DNA from 3 places in the uncultured Devosia sp. genome. Region 2 is predicted to be linked to each of the others. Evidence: predicted binding sites of a transcription regulator. Region 2 holds the regulator's gene; each other region holds the start of a gene.
The links. The regulator PhoB, encoded in region 2, activates phosphate uptake and scavenging genes when phosphate is short. The targets are predictions, from matches to a motif close to TGTCATNNANCTGTCAT.
Positions count from the first base shown of each region.

Region 1: the regulator PhoB is predicted to act here: its motif matches at 1,791-1,807, upstream of ACFE8X_RS13665 (PhoX family phosphatase).
Region 3: the regulator PhoB is predicted to act here: its motif matches at 1,798-1,814, upstream of phnF (phosphonate metabolism transcriptional regulator PhnF).

Region 1 covers NZ_CAXTKA010000012.1:8,864-12,135, reverse strand. The annotation lists gene ACFE8X_RS13675 (N-acetylglucosamine kinase) at 1-417, shown strand, start outside; gene ACFE8X_RS13670 (NAD(P)/FAD-dependent oxidoreductase) at 414-1,649, opposite strand; gene ACFE8X_RS13665 (PhoX family phosphatase) at 1,851-3,272, shown strand, end outside.
Region 2 covers NZ_CAXTKA010000008.1:12,849-16,120, forward strand. The annotation lists gene pstB (phosphate ABC transporter ATP-binding protein PstB) at 1-626, shown strand, start outside; gene phoU (phosphate signaling complex protein PhoU) at 655-1,365, shown strand; gene phoB (phosphate regulon transcriptional regulator PhoB) at 1,401-2,102, shown strand; gene ACFE8X_RS10735 (alkaline phosphatase) at 2,295-3,272, shown strand, end outside.
Region 3 covers NZ_CAXTKA010000014.1:55,492-58,763, forward strand. The annotation lists gene msrA (peptide-methionine (S)-S-oxide reductase MsrA) at 1-461, opposite strand, end outside; gene ACFE8X_RS15120 (hypothetical protein) at 495-818, opposite strand; tRNA gene ACFE8X_RS15125 (tRNA-Ser) at 1,051-1,140, shown strand; gene ACFE8X_RS15130 (DUF6886 family protein) at 1,181-1,708, opposite strand; gene phnF (phosphonate metabolism transcriptional regulator PhnF) at 1,856-2,611, shown strand; gene ACFE8X_RS15140 (phosphonate C-P lyase system protein PhnG) at 2,604-3,047, shown strand; gene ACFE8X_RS15145 (phosphonate C-P lyase system protein PhnH) at 3,047-3,272, shown strand, end outside.

The DNA.
Region 1 (3,272 bases), on a different contig from region 2:
GCGTTACTCGCTGCCGAACTCTATGCCGACATTGGCGGCGAAGGCTGGGAGCAGACCCGCAGCTTCGTTTATGGCGGCGATCGTGGCCGCATCGGCGCCCTGGCGCAGGCAGTGGCGCGCGCGGCAAGCCAGGGGGATCCGGTCGCAAACGACATCCTGGCGCGCGCGGCGATCGAATTGGCGCGTCTGGCCAGTGCGCTGATTGCCAGGGCCGGTCCCTTGCCCGTTGCTTTCATCGGCGGCATCATCACGCTGCATCCGGGCATCAAGCCGGCCCTGAAAGCGGCCCTGCCCCAGGCCGTAATGAGCTTTCCCCAGATCGACGCCGCAGCCCATGCGGCCCAATGGGCGCGGGACATCCATGGGGACGCGGTGACGGGGATCGTGCACGCATCCCTGCCGGACCCGAAAGCCTAGTCGAACCGGGTGACGCTATAGGGCGTCGGATCGATGAACGGCGCCTGGTTGGTCATCATGTCGGCCAGCAGCCGCCCCGTGGCGGGTCCCAGGGTTAGTCCATGATGCGCATGGCCCAGCGCCAGCCACAGTCCCTCGCGGCCTTCGGGACCAATGATCGGCTTCATGTCCGGCGTGCAGGGACGCGCGCCCATCCAGGGGCTTGGGTCGAGCCGCTCACCCAATGGATAGGACACGGCGGCGATTCTCTCGGCGGCATCGAGTTGGGCGAGATTGGGCGGCGCGTCGAGCAGGGCGAACTCTGCCCCCGTGCTCAGGCGAATGCCGCGGTTCATCGGTGCGAGCAAAAACCCGGCCTCGTCGTAGATCGGCATGGTGATGCCAACATTGCCACGGGGGGCATAATGCATGTGGTAACCGCGCTTGACGCCCAGCGGCAGCCGGCGGCCGAGCTTGCGCAGCATCTGGTCCGACCACGGCCCCAAGGCAATGACGGCCTCCCTGGCGCTCATTGCTCCATGCGCACCATCAACCTCCCAGCGGCCGGCCACGCTGCGCAATGTCATCGCATCGCCGGTCACCAACTGGCCGCCCAAGCTCTGGAACAGGCGCAGATAGGCCTGCGTCAGGGCGAGGGGATCGCGCACGGTCCAGGGCTGGGTCCAGTGGATAGCGCCGGCAAGTTCTGCGGTGACGCCCGGCTCCCGCAACCGCAGGGCATCGGCGTCGAGCGCCTCGTGATCGAGGCCGAACCGCTCAAAGGACTCCGCCTGTTCGCGCGCGGCCCGATAGCTTTCGTCACTGCGATAGGCCTGCATCCAGCCGGCCTTGCCGATCAGATCGGCGGCGCCGGCCTCTTCGATTAGCGGGGCATGTTCGCTCACGGCATGGGCGATGAACTTGGAATAATCCTCGACGATGGCGCGGTAGGACGAAGCGCGCGAAGCCCACCAATACTGCGCCAGGAACCGTGAAATCTGCGGCAGCGCGCGCCACTGGAACCGCATGGTCGTGCTCTGGTTGCGGGCATAGTTGAGCAGCGCCGGCAGGTTTTGCGGAAACAGATGCGGCGCCACGCCCTCGCGCTGGATCAGCCCGGCATTGCCGAACGACGTTCCCTCGCCCGCGCCTTGCCGATCGACCAGCACGACCGAGCGACCGCGCTTGACCAGATGGATGGCCACGCTGACGCCGACGATCCCGGCGCCAAGCACAAGGACATCCGTCTTCATCAGCAAACTCCATGCGGTCGAATCAATGCCGCTCATGCATCGCCAATTTTAGGCGGCTGGCAATCGGGCTCAGCTGGAATTTGGTGCCGGAAAGTGGGTTTGGCGCATCTCGGACGGCCATGCTGGACGGGCGACAAACACTGTCATTGAAGCGTCGTCTCGGCATGCTTGGTGGCGACCAGCAAGCCCCAGGAGCCGACGATGACTGATCGCCAGAAGACGCGCGAGCGTCCCAACCCGCGCCGTGCCTTTGCCCAGAGCTATGGCTCGTTGCTCAATGAGGGGTTCAATCGCCGAACCCTGCTCAAGGGCTTCCTGGCCAGTTCCGCCGTTGCAGCCATGGGTGGCAGCTTTGGGGTTGGCCGCGCGGCCGCTGCCGAGGGTGCCTCGACGCTGACTTTCACGGAACTGTCCCGGGTGCGCGATGCCCAGGATCACTGGCCGGAAGGCTATGATCGCCAAGTGCTGCTGCGCTGGGGCGATGCGATTTTTCCCGATAGCCCGGACTTCGATCTCGCGACGCTCAATGGCGCCGCCGCCGAGCGTCAGTTCGGCTACAATAACGATTTCACGGTGTTCCTGCCGCTGCCGCTTGGCTCCAAGAGCAACGATCGCGGCCTGCTGCTGGTCAGCCACGAATATGCCAGCCCGTTCCTGATGTTCCCCGGCCTGACCATCGAGGACTATAAGGAGAAGATGACCGAGGACCAGATCCGCGCGGTCATGGCCTCAACCGGCGTCTCCGTCGTCGAGATCAAGCGCAACGGCGCGCAGTGGGCGGTGGTCAAGGACGGCGAGTATAATCGCCGCATTCATATGGGCACCGAAATGGCGATTTCCGGCCCCGCTGCGGGCGATGATCGCCTGAAAACCAAGGCCGATCCGACCGGCACCGTGGTGTTCGGCACCATTTCCAACTGCAACGGCGGCCTGACGCCCTGGGGCACGATGCTGTCGGGCGAAGAAGGCGCGATGGACGTGTTCGCCGGCGACTACACGACGCTGGCCAACCAGGAACTGGTGGAGCGCCAAGGCTGGGACGAAGACGAAAACGACATCTATGCGGTATCGCGCGTCGAGCCGCGCTTCAAGTTCGAGAACGAACCCAATGAATGGATGAAGTTCGACTGGGTGGTCGAGATCGACCCATTGGACCCCACAGCCAAGCCGATCAAGCGCACGGCGCTGGGCCGCATGACCCATGAAGGCGCTCAGGTCAGCCTGGCGCCGGATGGGCGGGTCGTGGTGTTCATGGGCGACGACGACGATTTCGAATATCTCTACCGCTTCGTTACGCGCGACAAATATGATCCGGACAACCGCGCGGCCAATAAGGATCTGCTCGACAATGGCACGCTGTCGGTCGCCCAGTTCGCCAGCGACGGCAAGATGACGTGGATCGCGCTGGTTGCCGGCGAGGGCCCACTGACGGCAGAAGCCGGCTTTGCCAGCCAGGCCGACGTGGTGCTCAACACGCGTGCCGCCGCCGACCTGGTCGGTGCCACCCCGATGGATGCGCCCGAGGGTTTCATTCCCCACACCGGCACCGGCAAGCTCTATGTGGCCATGACCGAAAACGAGGACCGGTTGCCGGCGGGCGAGGATGACCGCGAAAGCGTCAAC
Region 2 (3,272 bases):
CTTTCCTGCGCTGCATCAATCGCATGAACGACACCATCGAAGGCGCCAAGGTCGGCGGCCTGATCGAGCTGGATGGCGAGAACATCTACGATCCGAGCCTGGACGTAGTGGAACTGCGCGCCCGTATCGGCATGGTGTTCCAAAAGCCGAACCCATTCCCCAAATCGATCTACGAAAACGTCGCCTACGGCCCCAAGATCCACGGCCTGGCCAAGTCCAAGACCGATATCGACGAGATCGTGATTTCCTCCTTGCGCAAGGCCGGCCTGTTCGAGGAGGTCAAGGACCGCCTCAATGAGCCCGGTACCGGCCTTTCGGGCGGCCAGCAGCAGCGCCTCTGCATCGCGCGCGCCATCGCCGTGGGCCCCGAGGTCATCCTGATGGACGAGCCCTGCTCCGCCCTGGATCCCATCGCGACCGCCATCATCGAGGAACTGATCGACGAATTGCGCGAAAACTACACCATCGTCATCGTCACCCATTCGATGCAGCAGGCCGCCCGCGTGTCCCAGAAAACCGCGTTTTTCCACTTGGGCAAGCTGATCGAGGAAGGCGTGACCGAAGACATTTTCACCAATCCTGTGAACAAGCAGACGCAGGACTACATCATGGGCCGTATCGGCTGATCCGCGCCGCGGACGAAAGGATTTCGCCATGCCCAATTCCAACCAGGACCATATCGTCACGTCCTATAGTGACGAGCTGACCTCGCTGGCCCAGTTGATCGCCGAAATGGGCGGCCAGGTCGAAGTGGCCATCGAAAACGGCACCAAGGCCCTGCTCAAGCTCGACCGCGAACTGGCCGATGTCACTATCATCGCCGACCAGCGCATCGACGACATGCAGCGCCGCATCGACGACGTGGCAGTGTCGATGATCGCCCGCCGCCAGCCCATGGCCAGCGACCTGCGCGCCATCGTCACCGCCATCCACGTCGCCAGCGACCTGGAGCGCGTCGGCGACATGGCCAAACAATTGGCCCGCCGCTCGCTCAAGCTCGATGGGCTCAGCCTGCAGCCCACCTTCTACAACGGCGTGCGCAACATGACGGGCCTGGTGCTGCGCCAGATCAAGGACGCGCTGGATGCCTATGCCAGCCGCGACTCGGCGGCGGCCATCGAAGTGTGCAACCGCGACGACGAGGTCGATGCCATGCACACCTCCCTGTTCCGCGAATTGCTGACCTATATGATGGAAGATCCGCGCAACATCACCCAGTGCACCCATCTGCTGTTCTGCGCCAAGAATCTGGAGCGCATCGGCGACCACGCCACCAATATCGCGGAGCGCGCCTATTACCTGCAGACCGGCAAGCAACTGAGCAGCGACGTTCAGGAACTGCACCGGACCCAGATCAAGGCGTGACCGGCCGCTTGCCGGTCCACTTTGGGAGCTAACCGATGCCCGCCACCATTCTTGTTGTCGAGGACGAGGAAGATATCTCGATCCTCCTGCGCTACAATCTCGAGGCCGAAGGGTTCAGCGTGCTCACCGCCGAAACCGGCGACGAGGCGCAGCAACACATCCAGGACAAGCTGCCCGATCTGATCCTGCTCGACTGGATGCTGCCCGAAGTGTCCGGCATCGAGTTGTGCCGGCGCCTGCGCGCGCGCGAGGAAACCGCTCGCGTGCCGATCATCATGATCACCGCGCGTGGCGAAGAAGAGGAACGCGTGCGCGGCCTTGCCACCGGGGCCGACGACTATGTCGTCAAGCCGTTCTCGGTGCCCGAACTGCTGGCCCGCATCCACGCCCTGTTGCGCCGGGCCAATCCGAACCTGGTCACCGCCGCGATCAAGGTGGGCGACCTGGAGCTGGACCGCACCACCCACCGCGTCCGCCGTGCCGCCCGCGACGTGCATCTGGGCCCCACCGAATATCGTCTCCTCGAATATCTGATGCGCCATCCCGGCCGGGTCTATTCGCGCGAGCAATTGCTCGACGGCGTCTGGGGCAACGATGTCTATGTCGATGAACGCACCGTCGATGTGCATATCGGCCGCCTGCGCCGCGCCATCAATCGCGGCCGCGAAACCGATCCCATCCGCACCGTGCGTGGCGCCGGCTACGCCTTCGACGAAAGATTTGCCGTTCCGGTATAGCCCGTCGCGGCCCGGCTCCGACGCCGGTTTTCCCGCCGCGCCCGGCACCTCCGGCGTATGCGTGGCATTCAGCAGCCGCGAGCCGAACCGAACTTGTACGAGTCCCCGGCCTACACATCACCGTTACAAACCTTGTCTATCGATCGGAAATGGCCGGCACCCATGCGCGGCAATTTTTCGATGGGACATACGATGATCAAACTTGCACGAACACTTGTATCGACGGTGTCGGCGCTGGCGCTGGTTGCCCCTGCTTTGGCTCAGAGCGCCCTGCCCCAGGCGACCGACAGCTATTTCATGTCGGCGCAGGAAAGCCTGGCTGCCCTGATCGCCCAGCAACCCAATACCGGCAAGGCCAAGAACGTCATCCTGTTCGTTGGCGACGGCATGTCCATTCCTACCATTACCGCCGCCCGCATTTTCGAGGGCCAGGAACGTGGTGTCGACGGCGAAAGCAACAGCCTGTCGTTCGAAAAGCTGCTGCCCTACGTCGCCCTGTCCAAGACCTATACCCATGACAGCCAGGTCGCCGACAGCGCCCCGACCGCGACGGCAATGACCACTGGCGTCAAATCGGTCAATGGCACGATCGGCGTCAACCAGAGCGTTGTTCTCGAGGATTGCTCGACCCAGGCCAAGGCCACCGTCACCAGCATATTCGAGCAGGCCGAAGCCGCCGGGCTCGCGACCGGCGTCGTCTCGACCGCCCGCATCACCCACGCGACGCCGGCCGCCACTTATGCCCATAGCGCCGGCCGCGATTGGGAAAACGACACCAACCTGCCCGAAGGCACCACTGAATGTGCCGACATTGCCAGCCAGCTCGTGAACTGGCCCGCCGGCGACGGCTTCGAGGTCATCCTGGGCGGCGGTCGCGCCAACTTCATGACGGCCGAGACCGCCGATCCGGAATATCCGGAAAAAACCGGCTCGCGCAAGGACGGGCATGACCTGGTCGCCGAATGGCAGGCCAAGTACAATGATGGCGCCTATGTGTGGAACAAGGAGCAGTTCGACGCGGTCGATATCGCCACCACCAAGCACCTGTTCGGCCTCTTTGAAGGCTCGCACATGCAGTATGAAGCCGATCGCGCCAAGGATGCCGGCGGCGAGCCCTCCCTGGCCGAGATGACCGTCAAGTCGATCGAGATGCTGTCGCAGAACGAAAAT
Region 3 (3,272 bases), on a different contig from region 2:
CTGTCCACCGCGTCGGCCTGTTCGGGCGTCGTGGTATAGATCGCCGAACGGTATTGCGTGCCCACGTCATTGCCCTGGCGCATGCCCTGGGTGGGATTGTGCTCTTCCCAGAACGTCTTGAGCAATGCCTCAAGACTGACCTGGCCGGGATCGTAAACGACCTTGACCGCTTCGGTGTGTCCGGTCTGGCCGGAGCAGACTTCCTCATAGCTTGGATTGGGCGTCGATCCACCCTGGTAGCCGACGGCAGTCACATAGACGCCCGGCAGCTGCCAGAACAGCCGTTCAGCGCCCCAGAAGCATCCCAGCCCGAAGTAGATTGTCTCGGAACCAGCCGGATAGGGTCCCTTGAGCGGATGCTGGTTCACGAAATGGCTTGCGCCCACCTGCATTTCGGCAGCACGGCCGGGCAGTGCCTGCTCGGCGCTCGGAACGGCGGTAGGCTTGCTTTTGAAAAACATCGGCTTTCCTTTCTGCAGCGTAACACGATCAGCTTAAATCTGGTCCTGATGGAGATAGCGCTCGCGCCGAGGCGCGCGGCCCAGCAGGATCAATACAATTCCCGTCACCCCAGCCACCGCGAATGTCGGGTAGCTCAGCAATCCCGCCATCGCGCCATCCAGCAGGTTGGCAAAATACCGGCTGTCGAAAAAGCTCTCCACCGCCACAAGGCTGCTCGGATTGAGGCTTTTCCAGCTTTGCGCCAGGCTGGTCGGCGCCAGCCTGCTCGCCCCCAGCGATTTGGTGCCATCGATCACCGCCAGCACCAGCGCCAGGCCAACAAGCCAGGTTCCCGCAATTCTCACCAGCAGCCGCATCACACCGTCCCGCGCATCCGGAGCATTCCAATGGCCTGCCTTTGCCCCTTGCTGCGCTGTCGTTGTGCCACGGTCGGGGTTCTGCCCACAAGATGGGCGCGCGGGTGGACAAAACAATCCTCTTGCCGCAGCTGTGATCGCTTGCATCGCAAGCGTCGATGCGTATATTGCGCCCGCTCGCCCCGGCCATTGGCCACGCGCCGGACCCTTCCACCGGCCGCCAGAGCGATGCGGAGAGATGGCCGAGTGGTCGAAGGCGCACGCCTGGAAAGTGTGTAGGCGGGGAACCGTCTCAAGGGTTCGAATCCCTTTCTCTCCGCCATTCTTTCAAACACGATTTCGGTGACGCATATCGGGAAAATTCAGCTCCAGCCGGTGGCATTGCGCAGCCTGATGCCGCTGGTGTGCAAGGTTGTGGTCCACAGCTCTTGCAGAGGCACCAGGGTTTCGACAATGCGCAGGTCGACGGTCTTGAGACTGAGAGCGGCCGGCAAGTCGGCGAGTGTGATCCGGTTCAGGGGCGAGACCGGGGCACGGCTGACCCACATGCCGGCATCGTGCAGGTCCTCGAAACCTTTCGATGGCAGCTGGTAGCGGTGTAGGGTCGCGGCGGTGAAATCCGGCAGCCATTTGCGCTCGATATAGGCTGCAGCGCGATAGGAGCCCAGCCACTTGGCCTTGTCAGCGGCACTGGTTCGAGCCGTGGCCCAGATCAGGATGCGCGGGCAATCACGGGGGAAATGATAGAGAAAATCGAGGTTGTCCTGGATTGCCCAGACCAGCGGGCCGTTGAGCCACTCCATGCCGGGCAGGCGCTGCGAGGGCATCCGGACCGGGCGTGGTATGAAGGTGTCGATCGCGGGATCGTCGCTGAAATGATACAGGCGCACGCTAGTTGGTCCTGTGTTTGATGGGCCCAATCGACACCTTGGAGTACCCGATACCCGTTAAGCCCAACCAATGGAAAGTCCGCTAAAATCGTCATGCACGTGTCATCCTGAGCGGCTATCACCGGCTCATTCGAATGAGTTGGTGCGATGCGCAATCAAGGTTATTCCTGGGAGCAAACCCGGGACCGGATCAATGCCGAGATCACTGCAGGACGGCTGGCACCCGACACGCGGCTGCCGTCCGAGCCTGATCTGTGCACGCTTTATGGCACCCGCCGGCATTCGCTGCGCAAGGCGCTGGCGGCGCTCGTGGCCGAAGGGAAGCTACGGATCGAGCATGGCCGTGGCACCTTCGTCGAGCGGGCGCCGCTGCTGAATTATGTCATCGGTTCGCGGACTCGTTTTCGCGAAAACCTGCTGTCGCAGGGGCTCACCGCTTCGGGCGAGACGCTGGCGGACATGACAATTCCGGCAAGCGGTCGCGTGGCGGCGGCGTTACGCATTGCCCCAGAGGCACCGGTGTTTGCGCGCTCCTGGCGCAGCTTTGCCAATGATCTGCCGATCAGCATGGGCTGGGGCTATCATGACGCCGGACGATTTCCCGAGCTGCCGGAGCGGCGGCGCGCCATCGGCTCGATCACCGAGGTTTATCGCACCTATGGCATTACCGATTATCGCCGGCTGCGCACCACGGTCTTCACGCGCATCGCTTCCGAAAACGAGGCTGCCATGTTGATGCTGCGGGCGGGCCAATCGGTCCTGGTGGTGCAAAAAATCGACGCCGATCTCGACGGCCAGCCGATCGGGTTTTCCGAGGCGGTATGGGCCGGCGACCGGGTGCAGTTCACCTTTGAAAGCGACCATCCGAGCGCCATCAGCACCGAAAGAGACAGCGATGTATAACGAGACCACCGGGGGCGGCCCCGATCATGCGGCGGCGCTCGATATCCTGGCGCGGGCGCGGCCGGAACGCCTGAAGCAGTTCGCCGAAGGCCTGCTTGATGACGTGGGCGAGATTGCCGTCGTGGCTAACCGCACCGGGCTGGTCATGGTGCCGATGCGCGACACGGTCGAGAATGTCGATTTTCACCTGGGCGAAGTGCTGGTCAGCGAGGCCCATATCACCGACAGCCTTGGCCATGTTGGTTACGGCATGGTGACCGGCCGGGATCTGGAGCGCGCCATGGCCATGGCCGTCGTCGATCTGCGCATGGCGGCATTGGGCCGAGAGCCAGCCACTGCCCGGTTTCTTGCCGACGAGCAGGCCCATCTTGCCGACGTGGACGACTTGCGCATGCGGCAGGTCGAAGCGACGCGCGTCGAAATGGAGACGTTCTGATGCTGACGATTGCTCCTCCAGACATGGTTGAAGTGCGTGCCAACGCAACTTTCGAAGCGCTGATGTGGGCCATGGCGCGCCCCGGAGACGGCCGCCATTTGCCGGATGCCGGCCTTGGCGGGCTTATCGAGACACTTGTCGATCTGGAATGCACCGTCTTTACCGATGAGCCGGAGTTGCGGGCTCGGGCAACGGCGACAGGGGCACGGCTGTCCGATGATCCTG